2 regions of the Thioalkalivibrio sp. ALJ4 genome follow, and region 2 is predicted to be linked to the other one. Evidence: riboswitches for the same ligand, from Rfam matches in the RefSeq annotation. Region 2 holds a riboswitch; the other holds the start of a gene.

Region 1 (5,464 bases), on a different contig from region 2:
TTGAAGTGCAGTGGGCCGTCGTCTTCCGGCAGGTGGCGCATCGCGTCGGCGCGCACGTCGCGGTAACGCGGCGGGTCCATCTTGCGCCGTGCCGGCAGGTTTACCCATAGCTGGAAGCCGTGCAGCCCGTCCGAGTCCAGCAGGGGCATCTCGGAGTGGATGACCCCGCGCCCGGCGCTCATCCACTGCGCCTCGCCGGCCTCCACACGACCCTGGTTACCCATCGAATCTTCGTGGGTCAGGCCGCCATGGACGAGGTAGGTCAGCGTCTCGAACCCGCGATGCGGGTGGGAGGGGAAACCACCGATGTAGTCCTCCTTCGCACTGGCCTTCAATTCGTCCAGCATCAGGAAGGGATCCAGGCCGCCGCGAAAGTCATGGATGCGGCGAATCTTCACACCCGCGCCGTCCTGGGTCGGGTGGGCTGTGCGTACGCTGTCCGGCGGTGTGGGGGTCATGACTTCTCCTAGGGAAACACTGATGAATGTACACGCTCGCGCTCGAGTCGCTTTTGCGTGCGAACAAGGCGCGGTGACCGCCGTGCAGTCATTCTGCACAAGGGAGCCGCAACGCCGTGCGCGCGCAAAAGCGGCCGAGCCCTTGCATTCAATGGCTTGTGGGGTTGGCACCCCAGGTTCCCCGATCCTGCGTTGCGGCCCTTGCCGGTAGAACCACTACCGGCTGCGCACCGCGCCTTGTCTCGGAGAACCTGGGGTGCCAACGCGAGTGTGTACATTCATCAGTGTTTCCCTTAATGAACGCTGCAACCATACCGACCATGAAAACAAAAGAAAATTGCACTCAGCGCCCGTCATGGGGCGGTTGCAGCGATGTCAGCCCCAGCCAGCTATCGGCAAAGAATTCAAGGCTCTCGACGAAATCCGGGTCGTGTTCCTGGCGGTTGATGGTCAGGTGCAGCATGACCGCCTCCGGCTTCGGCGGATGCCCGGTCGTCAGGGTCCAGGCGAGTGCGTTCGGGCAGCCCGGCAGGCTGAAGCGTACCCCGCCATTGATGCACTCGCGCCGGACACGAAACTCGCCCCACAGGCAGTAGACGACGCCGGCATCGGGCCCGGTCTCTTCAACAAGGGCGTCAATGGCGGGGCAAAGCCGGGGCAGGGCCGGTACGGTCAGCTCGGCCTGCAGGGAATCGGCGACAGCTTGCAGGGGCAGGGTGCGAAAGAATTCCACCGGGATTCCTCGTTACGGGATGGTCGGCATGAAGACCGGCTGGCCGTCGATCTCGCCGGTGCTCAGTGGCTGGTTGTACAGCCGTTCCAGCGCGGAGGGCACCAGCATGGTTCGGGTGGGGCCCCAGCAGGCCTTGCCGTCGGGGAACATCAGCAGCAGGTGATCGCAGTAACGTACCGCCAGGTTCACGTCGTGCAGCACCAGGATCGCGGCGCGGTCATTCCGGGCGATGCCGCGTATATGGTCCAGCACCGCGACCTGGTGGTGCAGGTCGAGCTGGCTGGTGGGCTCGTCCAGCAGCAGGAGCCGCGGGTTCTGGGTGAGTACGGTGGCAATCGCCAGGCGCTGGCGCTCGCCGCCGGACAGGGTGTCCACCAGGCGGTGCTCCAGTGCGGCCAGATCCATACGGGCCAGGGCGGCGCGGGCCTGGGTATAGTCTTCAGCGGTCTCGATATCCCAGGGCCGCAGGTAGGGGTGGCGCCCGATCAGGGCCGTCTCCAGTACCGTTGCGGGGAAGCCGTCGTGGTGTTTCTGGAATACCAGACCCAGTTCGCGCGCCAGGTGCGCACGCGAGTAGTCGGGGAGCGGACGGCCGCGCACATGGATCTCGCCTGCGCGGGCGGGGCGCAGCCCGGCCAGGGTATGCAGCAGGGTGCTCTTGCCCGCGCCGTTCGGGCCGAGGATGCCCCAGCACTGTCCCGGGTTGATGGTCAGGTCCAGGGGCGAACCGCTGGCGCGTTCCGGGATGTCGATGACCAGATCGTGGGTGGCCAGCAGGGTGTCCGGCCCTGGCACCTCGTGCACGCTCTCGGTGCCGGACGCGTGTGGATCGCCGTGGAGTTGGGGATCGGCGGTGTGCGGAGGCATCAGCGGCTCCGGTACAGCAGGAACAGGAACACGGGGACGCCCAGCATCGCGGTGATCACGCCGACGGGCAACTGCTCCGGGGCAATCATCGTACGGGCGAGGGTGTCGGCCAGCGTCAGCAGGATGCCGCCGCCGAGTGCCGAGGCCGGCAGGATCACGCGCTGGTCGTTGCCGAAGATCAGCCGGAGCATGTGCGGCACGATCAATCCGACAAATCCGACCGCGCCGACCTGCATCACGGCCGTAGCAGTGATCAGTGCCGCGACGACGTAGATCGTCCATTCCACCGGCCGCACGGCCACGCCCAGTGCGGCCGCCTGCATCGGGCCGCGCGCCAGCACGTTGAGCGTCCGTCCCAGGGGCAGGGCCAGCAACACGACCAGCACCAGCACACCCCAGGCGGGGTAGGGGTTGCGGGCGTGGGAGACATCGCCCATCAGCCAGTACAGCATCCCGGGCAGCTCCGCGGTCGGGCTCACGGCGAGCAGGAAGCTGATCACGGCGCCCCAGCCGGCCGCCACGACCACGCCGGTCAGCAGCAATCGGGTCGGCGTCCAGCTGCCGGTGCCGTGCGCCAGGCCGAACACGATCACCGTGGACAGCAGCGCGCCTGCGAATGCGGCGACCGAGACCGAGAACATCGACAGCCCCGCGAGCATGGCCAGCAGGGCACCCACCGAAGCCCCGCCGGAGAGGCCCAGCACATAGGGATCGGCCAGCGGATTGCGCAGCAACACCTGCATCAGGGCACCGGCGACGCCCAGCAGCCCGCCGGCGGCGAATGCGGCCAGGGCGCGTGGCAGGCGCAGTTCCAGTACCAGCGTGTTGTGCAGGCGGCTCCCTTCGCCCTGAATCACCGCGAGCAGGTCGCCGGGAGCAATGGCGACGCTGCCATAGGCCAGCGCGATCAGGATCGCAAGCAGCGACGCCGGGAGCAGGACCCCCGTGGCGAGGAGGAAGGAGCGCGTCACGGCTGGTCAGTCGTCCCGGCGTGAACGGGCCCGTTCCAGCTCTTCGCACATCAGCCGGGTCCCTTCGGCAATCCGCGGGGTGTGACGCTGGAGCAGCGACGGCGGGATAAAGAACAGGTTGTCGCGCTGCACCGCGGTCATGTCCTCCCATTGTTCCCAGGCAATTACCCAGTCCGGCCGGTCTTCGCCCATGCCGCCGCCGATGATCACCTCCGGATCGGCCTCGATCACGGCCTCGCGGTCCATGCGCGGCACCAGGCGGTCCAGGTGGCCGAACACGTTCTTGCCCCCGCACAGGCGGATGGCCTCGCCGATCAGGTGATCGTCGTTGACCGTCATCAGGGGCTGTTCCCAGACCTGGTAGAACAGCGGGACCGGGTCACGGTCGGAATAGTCCAGCCGCAACGTCTCGATCTCGTCGAGAAAGGCCTGCACCGCCGCTTCGCCGCGTTCCTCGGTACCGGCCAGCTGCGCCATGCGACGCATGCTGGAGGCCACGCCCTCGAAACTGCGCGGCTCCGAGACATAGACGTTCAGCCCCAGATCGCGCAGGCGCTCGATCTGCGAGCTGGAGTTGCCACTGCGCCAGGCGACCACCAGGTCCGGGTCCATCTCGACCACACGTTCCAGGTCGATGCGGCTGTAGCCACCGACTCGCGGGATCATCTCCGCCTCCGGCGGGAAGTCGCTGTGCTGCGTGACGCCGACCAGCTGCTCTCCGGCGCCGACGGCGAACAGGACTTCCGTGATGTGCGGGGCCAGGGTGACGATACGTTCGGCGGGCCGGTCGAGCGTGACCTCGCGATCGTCATCGTCGGTCACCGTGACCGGTTCGGCCAGTGTCGGCCCCGCGCACAGGAATAGCGCGGCAAGGGCCGTTAACTGGCGTTTGAGGGAAGTGAAAGTCATTAAAAATCCGACTGTTGTGGATTGTTCGTAACGTAAACAATACCGTGTTTTCGGGGCGCCGCACGGGCAGCGAAAGCGCCTCATCATAGCAGCAAGGGCAAGATGGTTTGGTGCCCAAATTGGTCGGGGGCACCCTGAGCGCGTATCATAATCCGCTTTCGTCAGGTGCCTGCAGTTGGCAGGTGAAACGGGAAGCTGGTGCAAGTCCGGCGCTGCCCCCGCAACGGTAAGCGAGCGGTAAATCGCTCGGCAGACTGGCCACTGGGTCCTGTGCCCGGGAAGGCGTCTGCCGGTCGGCATCGTCCGACGCTCGCAAGCCCGGAGACCGGCCTGGCGGTGATTCATCCTGCGACCGTGCGGCGGGCAACGGTCGAGGGCGCAGGTGCGTTCCTAAAAGCCTGTTCCTTCGTGTCTTCGCCGCGCCGTCGCCTCGACGGAACCTCATGACGGCCCCAGCTCCCAACCAGTCAGAAGAGAATCCGAACGCGTTCGCCTCGGCGGAGCGCGCAGCGGTCTATCGCGTGATCGGCGAGCGCCGGGACATGCGGCATTTCCGCCCGGACCCGGTGGACGCCGATACCCTGCGGCGCCTGCTGGAGGCCGCGCACCAGGCGCCCAGCGTGGGCTACATGCAGCCCTGGCGCTTTCTGCGGGTGACCGACGCGCGGCTGCGCGATGCGTTGCACGGGCATGTGGCGGCGGAGCAGACACGCACGGCCGAGGCCTGCGGCGAGCGTGCCGCCGAGGTGCACCGGCTGAAGCTCGAAGGTATCCGCGATGCGGGCGAGCTGCTGGTGGTCGCGTTGACCGATGGGCGCGAGCGCTACGTGCTGGGTCGGCGCACCATCCCGGAGATGGACCTGTGCTCCGCCGCGTGTGCGATCCAGAACCTGTGGCTCGCGGCCCGGGCCGAGGGCCTGGGCATGGGCTGGGTGTCGCTGTTCGACCCGGACTGGCTGGCCGGCGAGCTGGGGATGCCGGAAGGGGCGTGGCCGATCGCGATCCTTTGTCTGGGTCATGTGGATGCGTTCTACGAGCGGCCGATGCTGGAAACCGAGGGCTGGGATCAGCGACGGTCGCTGGACGAACTGGTGTTCGAGAATCGCTGGGGCAGCCGTACCGACGCACCCGGCGGTTCCTCAGCGAGTGGATGACCCGATGCTGATCGCGTTCCTCACGCTGCTTGGTGCGCTGGTGCTGGATCGCCTGATCGGCGATCCGCGCCGCTGGCACCCGCTGGCCGGGTTCGGGCTGCTGGTGCAGCGCCTGGAGGCCCGGTTCTACCGCGATGGTCGGGCCCGCGGCGCGCTGCTGCTGGCCGTCCTGGTGGTGCCCTTTGTGCTGCTGACGGTCTGGTTGCAGCAGCTCCTGCCGGTCTGGCTGGTAGGGCTGCTGGTACTGGCGTTGGCGCTGGGCTGGCGCAGCCTCGACGAGCACGCCGAGCGCGTGGCCCGGGCGCTGGAGGCCGGCGATCTGGGCCAGGCGCGGCAGCAGGTGCAGATGCTGGTCAGCCGCGACAGCGAGGC
Region 2 (5,464 bases):
ACCCTGTGGTCGCTGCGCCGGAGCTGAGGGAAACGCCGAGCGGGGCGCATGTCCGGGTGACCCCCGGCGTCGGCTTCGCCTCGGCCTGCACGGCCGGCGAGCTGGAGGCACTGGTCCGCGAGGTGCTGGCCGAGGCGCACGCCGGGTTGCGGGCGGGGGGCGGCGAGGCGATCGAGATCCGGCAGCTGGCGGCCCCGGCGCACAAGGGCGACAGCCCGGTGCTGTGGACGGCCGCGCGCGACCTGGAGCTGGAGCCGGTGTTCGCGTCGGCGGCCGCGCTGGCCGAGCACGACGCTGCCCTGTCCACGGACTCCTCGCGCTCGCGTGCCGCCGCCGGGGTCGGTTCGGTGGCGGAGGCGGCGGCGCTGGCGGTGGCCGGCGACGGGGCGCGCCTGCTGCTGCCGCGGCGGCTCTCGGCACGGGCGAGCTGCGCGGTGGCCGTGCGGACGGTGAACGGGACAGACGGGAATTTCGAGGAGTTTTGATGACGGTTCATTTTGTCGGAGCGGGGCCCGGTGCGGCCGATCTGCTGACTTTGCGCGGGCGCGATCGTATCGCGGCCTGCCCGGTATGCCTGTATGCCGGTTCGCTGGTGCCGGAGGTGGTGCTGGAACATGCCCCGGAGGGGGCGCGCGTGGTCAACACCGCGCCACTGACGCTGGACGCGATCATGGAGGAGATCGAACGCGCCCACGCGGCGGGCCAGGACGTGGCGCGCCTGCACTCCGGCGATCTTTCGGTCTACAGCGCGCTGGGCGAGCAGACCCGCCGGCTGGAGGCGGCCGGGATCGACTACAGCATCACGCCTGGAGTGCCGGCGTTCTCTGCCGCCGCGGCGACCCTGGGGCGGGAACTGACGGTGCCGGAGGTGGCGCAGTCGTTGGTGCTGACGCGCACGCCGGGGCGGGCGTCCTCCATGCCGGAGCGCGAACGGCTGGCGAGCTTTGCCGCCACCGGGGCGACCCTGGCGATCCACCTGTCGCTGCACAATATCGAGACCGTGGTCGAAGACCTGCGGCCGCACTATGGCTGCGACTGCCCGGTGGCGATCGTGTTTCGCGCCAGCTGGCCGGACGAGACCGTGGTGCGCGGTTCGCTGGGGAATATCGCGGAGCGGGCGCAGGCCCTGACCACGCGGCGCTCGGCGCTGATCCTGGTGGGGCCGGCGCTGGACCCGGGGGATTTTCGCGACAGTGCGCTGTACGACCCGTCGCACGTGCGCCGTTACCGCGGCATGGACGGGGACTAAGCGGTGGCGCCCCTGATCTTCCGCAGGCAGGGATAACGCCGGTGGGTGTTGTGGGACACGGGGCTTTTCGCCTGCAAGCAGGCTCCCACATCGCCAGGAACCTGTAGGAGTCTGCTTGCAGGCGAAGGCGGTTTCTTCCCGATCAGGGTCATGGCAAGGGGCCGCCATGCGGCGGCCCCTTGGTTCCCGGCCGGTTTAGCGGCGGCGGTAGTTGTCGTGGCAGGCCAGACAATGGTGGCGCACGCCGTTCAGGGCCTCGGTGGCGCGAAGCTGGAAGTCTTCGTTCTCCAGGTCGTCGGCCGACTCCACCTTGCGCTGCAGTCGTTCGGCGGCCTCGCGGTAGGCTGCCTTGTACTCGGAGAACTCCGGGTCCTCCCAGGCCGCGGGCAGGGCCCCGGGTTCGCCGTCCCGCGCTGGTGTCTCGCGTGCGAACCAGGTTTCGATGTCGTCGGCGCGGCGCGCCAGTTCCTCGGCCAGACCGGGCAGACGTTCGGCGAATGGTGCGTCATAACGCAGGATCTGCTCGATGCTGCGGTAGGTGGCCGAGGTGCCCTGCATGCTCTGCTGACGGAAGCGCTGGAAGGCCTCGGTCGCATCCACTTTGGCCGGATCGTCCAGGGTCTCGTCATAGTCGCCCCAGGGGCCCGGCATTGTGACAGTGACCTCCGCGGTGGCCGGGCTGCCGGTGGCAGCCAGCAACAGGATCGCAAAGAGGGTGGTTCTCAACGGGTGGTGGATCGGTTGCATCCAGTTCATGTCGATTCTCCCGGTCATTTCTCAGAAGCGGAACTGGTGCTGCAGGTGCAGCTCCCAGTCCGAGGTGTCGGTGTCGCGGTCCAGCCACATCAGTTGGGTCTTGTGCCGCTGGCCACGGTGATACCAGTTGAGGCCGGCACCCCATTCACGCTGCCAGCGCTCGTCAGTGCCAAGATCGTCGCCTGCGTCGTGGCGCAATACGGCGTGGCGCGCGGCGAACTCCAGTCCCTCCACCGGCAGCGACTGCGCCAGTTCCAGTTCGGCCCCCAGGTCGTGGTAGCTCGCGGTGCGGTCGGGGGAGACATCGCGGCGGAAGGCCGCCAGCGACAGCGAGGTATGGGCGAACTTGACCACCGCGTCGGCGGTGGCGGTGATCCAGTCGGCGCGTTGGTTGGCCACCGTGTCTTCGATGCCGCGGCTCCAGTCGCGCAGGTGGTTGCGGCTGGCGGCCTGTACGCCGGCGCCCAGGGCGACGGTGCGCTCCACGGCCTGGCCTAACGTGGTGTTGTCACGTGGGACTGCGCCGACCGGGGCCCACGCGCCGCGCGCGCTGAACAGGTGGCCGGATGTGGAGGGGCGATCGTCGCGCTGATCCAGACGCCCGCGACCGTCAAACACGCCGATGGCCCATGCCCGGTTGTCGCCGGCGCCGCCCAGCAGGGCGATACCGGTGTCGCGGCCGGCCGGAACCTCGAACTGGTTGCCGGCGATGCTCAGTTCGGTGAACAGGCGGTTGGGTCCGCCGATATCCCGCGACAGGCCGAAGGGGACCGTAAACTGGCCAGCCCGCAGGCCCAGGTGTTCACCCAGTGCGTACTGCAACCAGATGTCGCGCATGGACAGCTCGCCGCTGCTGAAATCCGGCTGCAGGCGGAAGCTCAGATCGGGGTGGAACAGGGTGCCCGAGGTGTCCAGCCAGGCACGACGGAAGTCGAATTCGCTGCTGGAGCCATCCGGGTCTCGTTCGTAGCTGTAGCGGCCCTGGATCAGCGGATCCAGGGTGACCTGCAGGCCGTCTTCCGCGTCGCCGAATTCGAAGCCGGCTTGTGCCGGCGCGATGCCCGCGGCCGTCATCAGGCACAGGGTGGCCAGGGCCGGGACGGCATGCTGTCCCGGTCGGAGATGGGTATGGTTCATTGTTGGGTTGCTCCCTTGGACGCGCGACCCCGCACGCCGTGGATGAAACGACGCCGGAAGCTGGACAGGGAGCAGGGGAGGCCGGGCGATGCGAGCACGCCGGACTGGCCCGCTCGGCCGCCCACCGCGGCGTCGGGTGTCGTCCAGGCCGGTCTCCGGACTCGCGAAGTGGATGCGCGATGCATCCAGGGCGGATCGCCTTCCCGCGGGCATCCCGGGGATGCGCCGCAGTGGCATTGGATCCGCCCGTCTCCGCCTACCGTTGCGGGGGCAGTGCCGGCCTTGCGAATGTCGATTCGCGCACCGGCTTCCCGATTATCCCCGGCGGCTGAGCGCCGGGGCACCTAGAGAGGGGCGAACCGTAATGGAGGGAAAAGGGGGGGTCAAGTTTGTCCGGGTATCCCGGGAAACGGTGTAGTGGGGGCGAACCCGGCTCCCCTGGAGGCTGATAATTGATGCAGATCATCTCCGGGGCGGATTTTGATCGCGACCAGGTTTCCGCGTCTGTAGGGTGGGTTTTAAGTGGTTTGGACCGAGTCTATTTCGGTTCGCGCCGATATCCGCTTCTCAGATGTCTGTTACTCATCTGTTACTCAAGGGAGACCTGTATGAAAACGCTTTCCGGATTCCGCATGACGGCGCTGGCGGCTTGTGCAGCCGTCGCGTTCGGGGCCGCAGCCCCGGCCGTGGCCGATACCGACTATTCCGAATACCGCGACGTGTTCGAGCCGCTGCCGGCGCTGCCGCCGATCCCGGCGGACAACTCGATGACCAAGGAGAAGATCGAGCTGGGCAAGATGCTGTTCTTCGAGCCGCGCATCTCCAGCTCCGGCGTGATCTCCTGCGCCACCTGCCACAACCCGGCGCTGGGCTGGGCGGACCGCATCCCGCGCGCGGTGGGCCATGACGGCCAGGTTGGCGAGCGCAATACCCCGACCGTGCTGAATTCCGGCTTCTTCACGGCCCAGTTCTGGGATGGCCGCGAGGACGATCTGGAAGGCCAGGCCCTGGGCCCGATCCAGGACGCGATCGAGATGGCGATGCCGCTGGAGGAGGCGATCGCGCGCCTGGAGGAGTTCAACGAGTACCAGGAGAAGTTCGAGGCCGCCTATCCCGATTATGACGGCGACAACGTGATCAATACCGACCACGTGGCCAAGGCCCTGGCGACGTTCCAGCGCACGCTGAACACCCCGAATTCGCCGCTGGATCGCTGGCTGGTCGGGGACGAGGGTGCGATGAGCGAGCAGCAGATGCGCGGGATGAAGCTGTTCGCCGATAACGGCTGCGTGGCCTGCCACAGCGGACCGGCGTTGACCGACAGCAACTTCCATCGCATCCAGGTGCCGGGCTCGGAAGACAAGGGCCGCTATCTGGTCACGGGCGATGAGGCCGACAAGTTCGCGTTCAAGACCCCGACGCTGCGCAATGTGGCGCTGACCTACCCCTACATGAACAACGGCGAGACCGCGACGCTGGACGAGGCGATCCGCATCATGGGGCAGGAGATGCTGGGCATGGAGTTCAGCGATGACGAGGTCGCGGACATCGAGGCCTTCATGCACGCACTGACCGGCGAGATGCCGCGCTTCGATATCCCCGCGCTGCCGTAACTGGCCGCACTGGGATCGGGTGTTACAAGCCCCCTCCGGAGACGGAGGGGCTTTTTCGTGGGTGCGTTTATTCGACCGTAATAGTGATCTTTTCGGACACAACCGGTGGGTCGAAGCTGATGTGGCGGTAGTCCATGAACAGCAACTGCAGGGTGTACTCGCCGGGTTCCAGTTCCAGCTCGCCCTCGGTCTGTCCACCACCGAAATGACGCTTGTGGTCGGAGAAGGGCAGCGAGGCATCCAGGTCCACCTCGTCGAGTGGCTTGTTCACCAGCAGGTGGTGGTGGCCGGTGTTGTCCATCTCCACGCCGGCCGGCGCGACACCCATGCCGCGCAGGCCCATCTGGACACGCACTGGACTTTCGAGCGTTTCGCCATCCTGTGGACTGATGAAATAAACCTCGGCCCCGTCCGGTGGCGCAATGCGGTCGGTCGCCATGGCATTCCCGGCCAGCGCCAGGCCGCCGGTCAGTGCCAGTAACGTGGAAAGTCGGGTGAGCGTGGGATTCATGAAGGCTCCTTTGGCCCGCGTTCGGGCATCCGTGTGGTCCCAACTCCAGTATAGACCGCGGTCCCTGCGGCAGCCCCGCGGCGTTCTGCTACCCTAGGCGCCTTCAAATTCCACCTTCCTCAGGAACGAGTGCTTCGCATGACTTTTCGTACCCGTTTTGCCCCCAGTCCGACCGGCTATCTGCATATTGGCGGTGCC

Evidence for each region. A riboswitch is a leader RNA that binds a small molecule or an ion and turns the genes downstream of it on or off. The one in region 2 is predicted to bind cobalamin.
Region 1: another riboswitch for cobalamin. It lies ahead of bluB (5,6-dimethylbenzimidazole synthase); the one in region 2 lies ahead of C936_RS0108635 (porin).

Annotation. Positions count from the first base shown of each region.
Region 1 is NZ_KB897921.1:9,072-14,535, reverse strand. It holds gene C936_RS0113190 (pirin family protein) at 1-458, opposite strand, end outside; gene C936_RS0113185 (hypothetical protein) at 802-1,191, opposite strand; gene C936_RS0113180 (ABC transporter ATP-binding protein) at 1,204-2,058, opposite strand; gene C936_RS0113175 (iron ABC transporter permease) at 2,058-3,029, opposite strand; gene C936_RS0113170 (cobalamin-binding protein) at 3,036-3,938, opposite strand; cobalamin riboswitch at 4,085-4,287, shown strand; gene bluB (5,6-dimethylbenzimidazole synthase) at 4,382-5,092, shown strand; gene cbiB (adenosylcobinamide-phosphate synthase CbiB) at 5,097-5,464, shown strand, end outside.
Region 2 is NZ_KB897918.1:513,061-518,524, forward strand. It holds gene C936_RS0108615 (bifunctional cobalt-precorrin-7 (C(5))-methyltransferase/cobalt-precorrin-6B (C(15))-methyltransferase) at 1-27, shown strand, start outside; gene C936_RS0108620 (cobalamin biosynthesis protein) at 57-485, shown strand; gene cobM (precorrin-4 C(11)-methyltransferase) at 485-1,249, shown strand; gene C936_RS0108630 (cytochrome c) at 1,445-2,005, opposite strand; gene C936_RS0108635 (porin) at 2,027-3,142, opposite strand; cobalamin riboswitch at 3,271-3,505, opposite strand; gene C936_RS0108640 (cytochrome-c peroxidase) at 3,775-4,755, shown strand; gene C936_RS0108645 (DUF4399 domain-containing protein) at 4,823-5,266, opposite strand; gene gltX (glutamate--tRNA ligase) at 5,405-5,464, shown strand, end outside.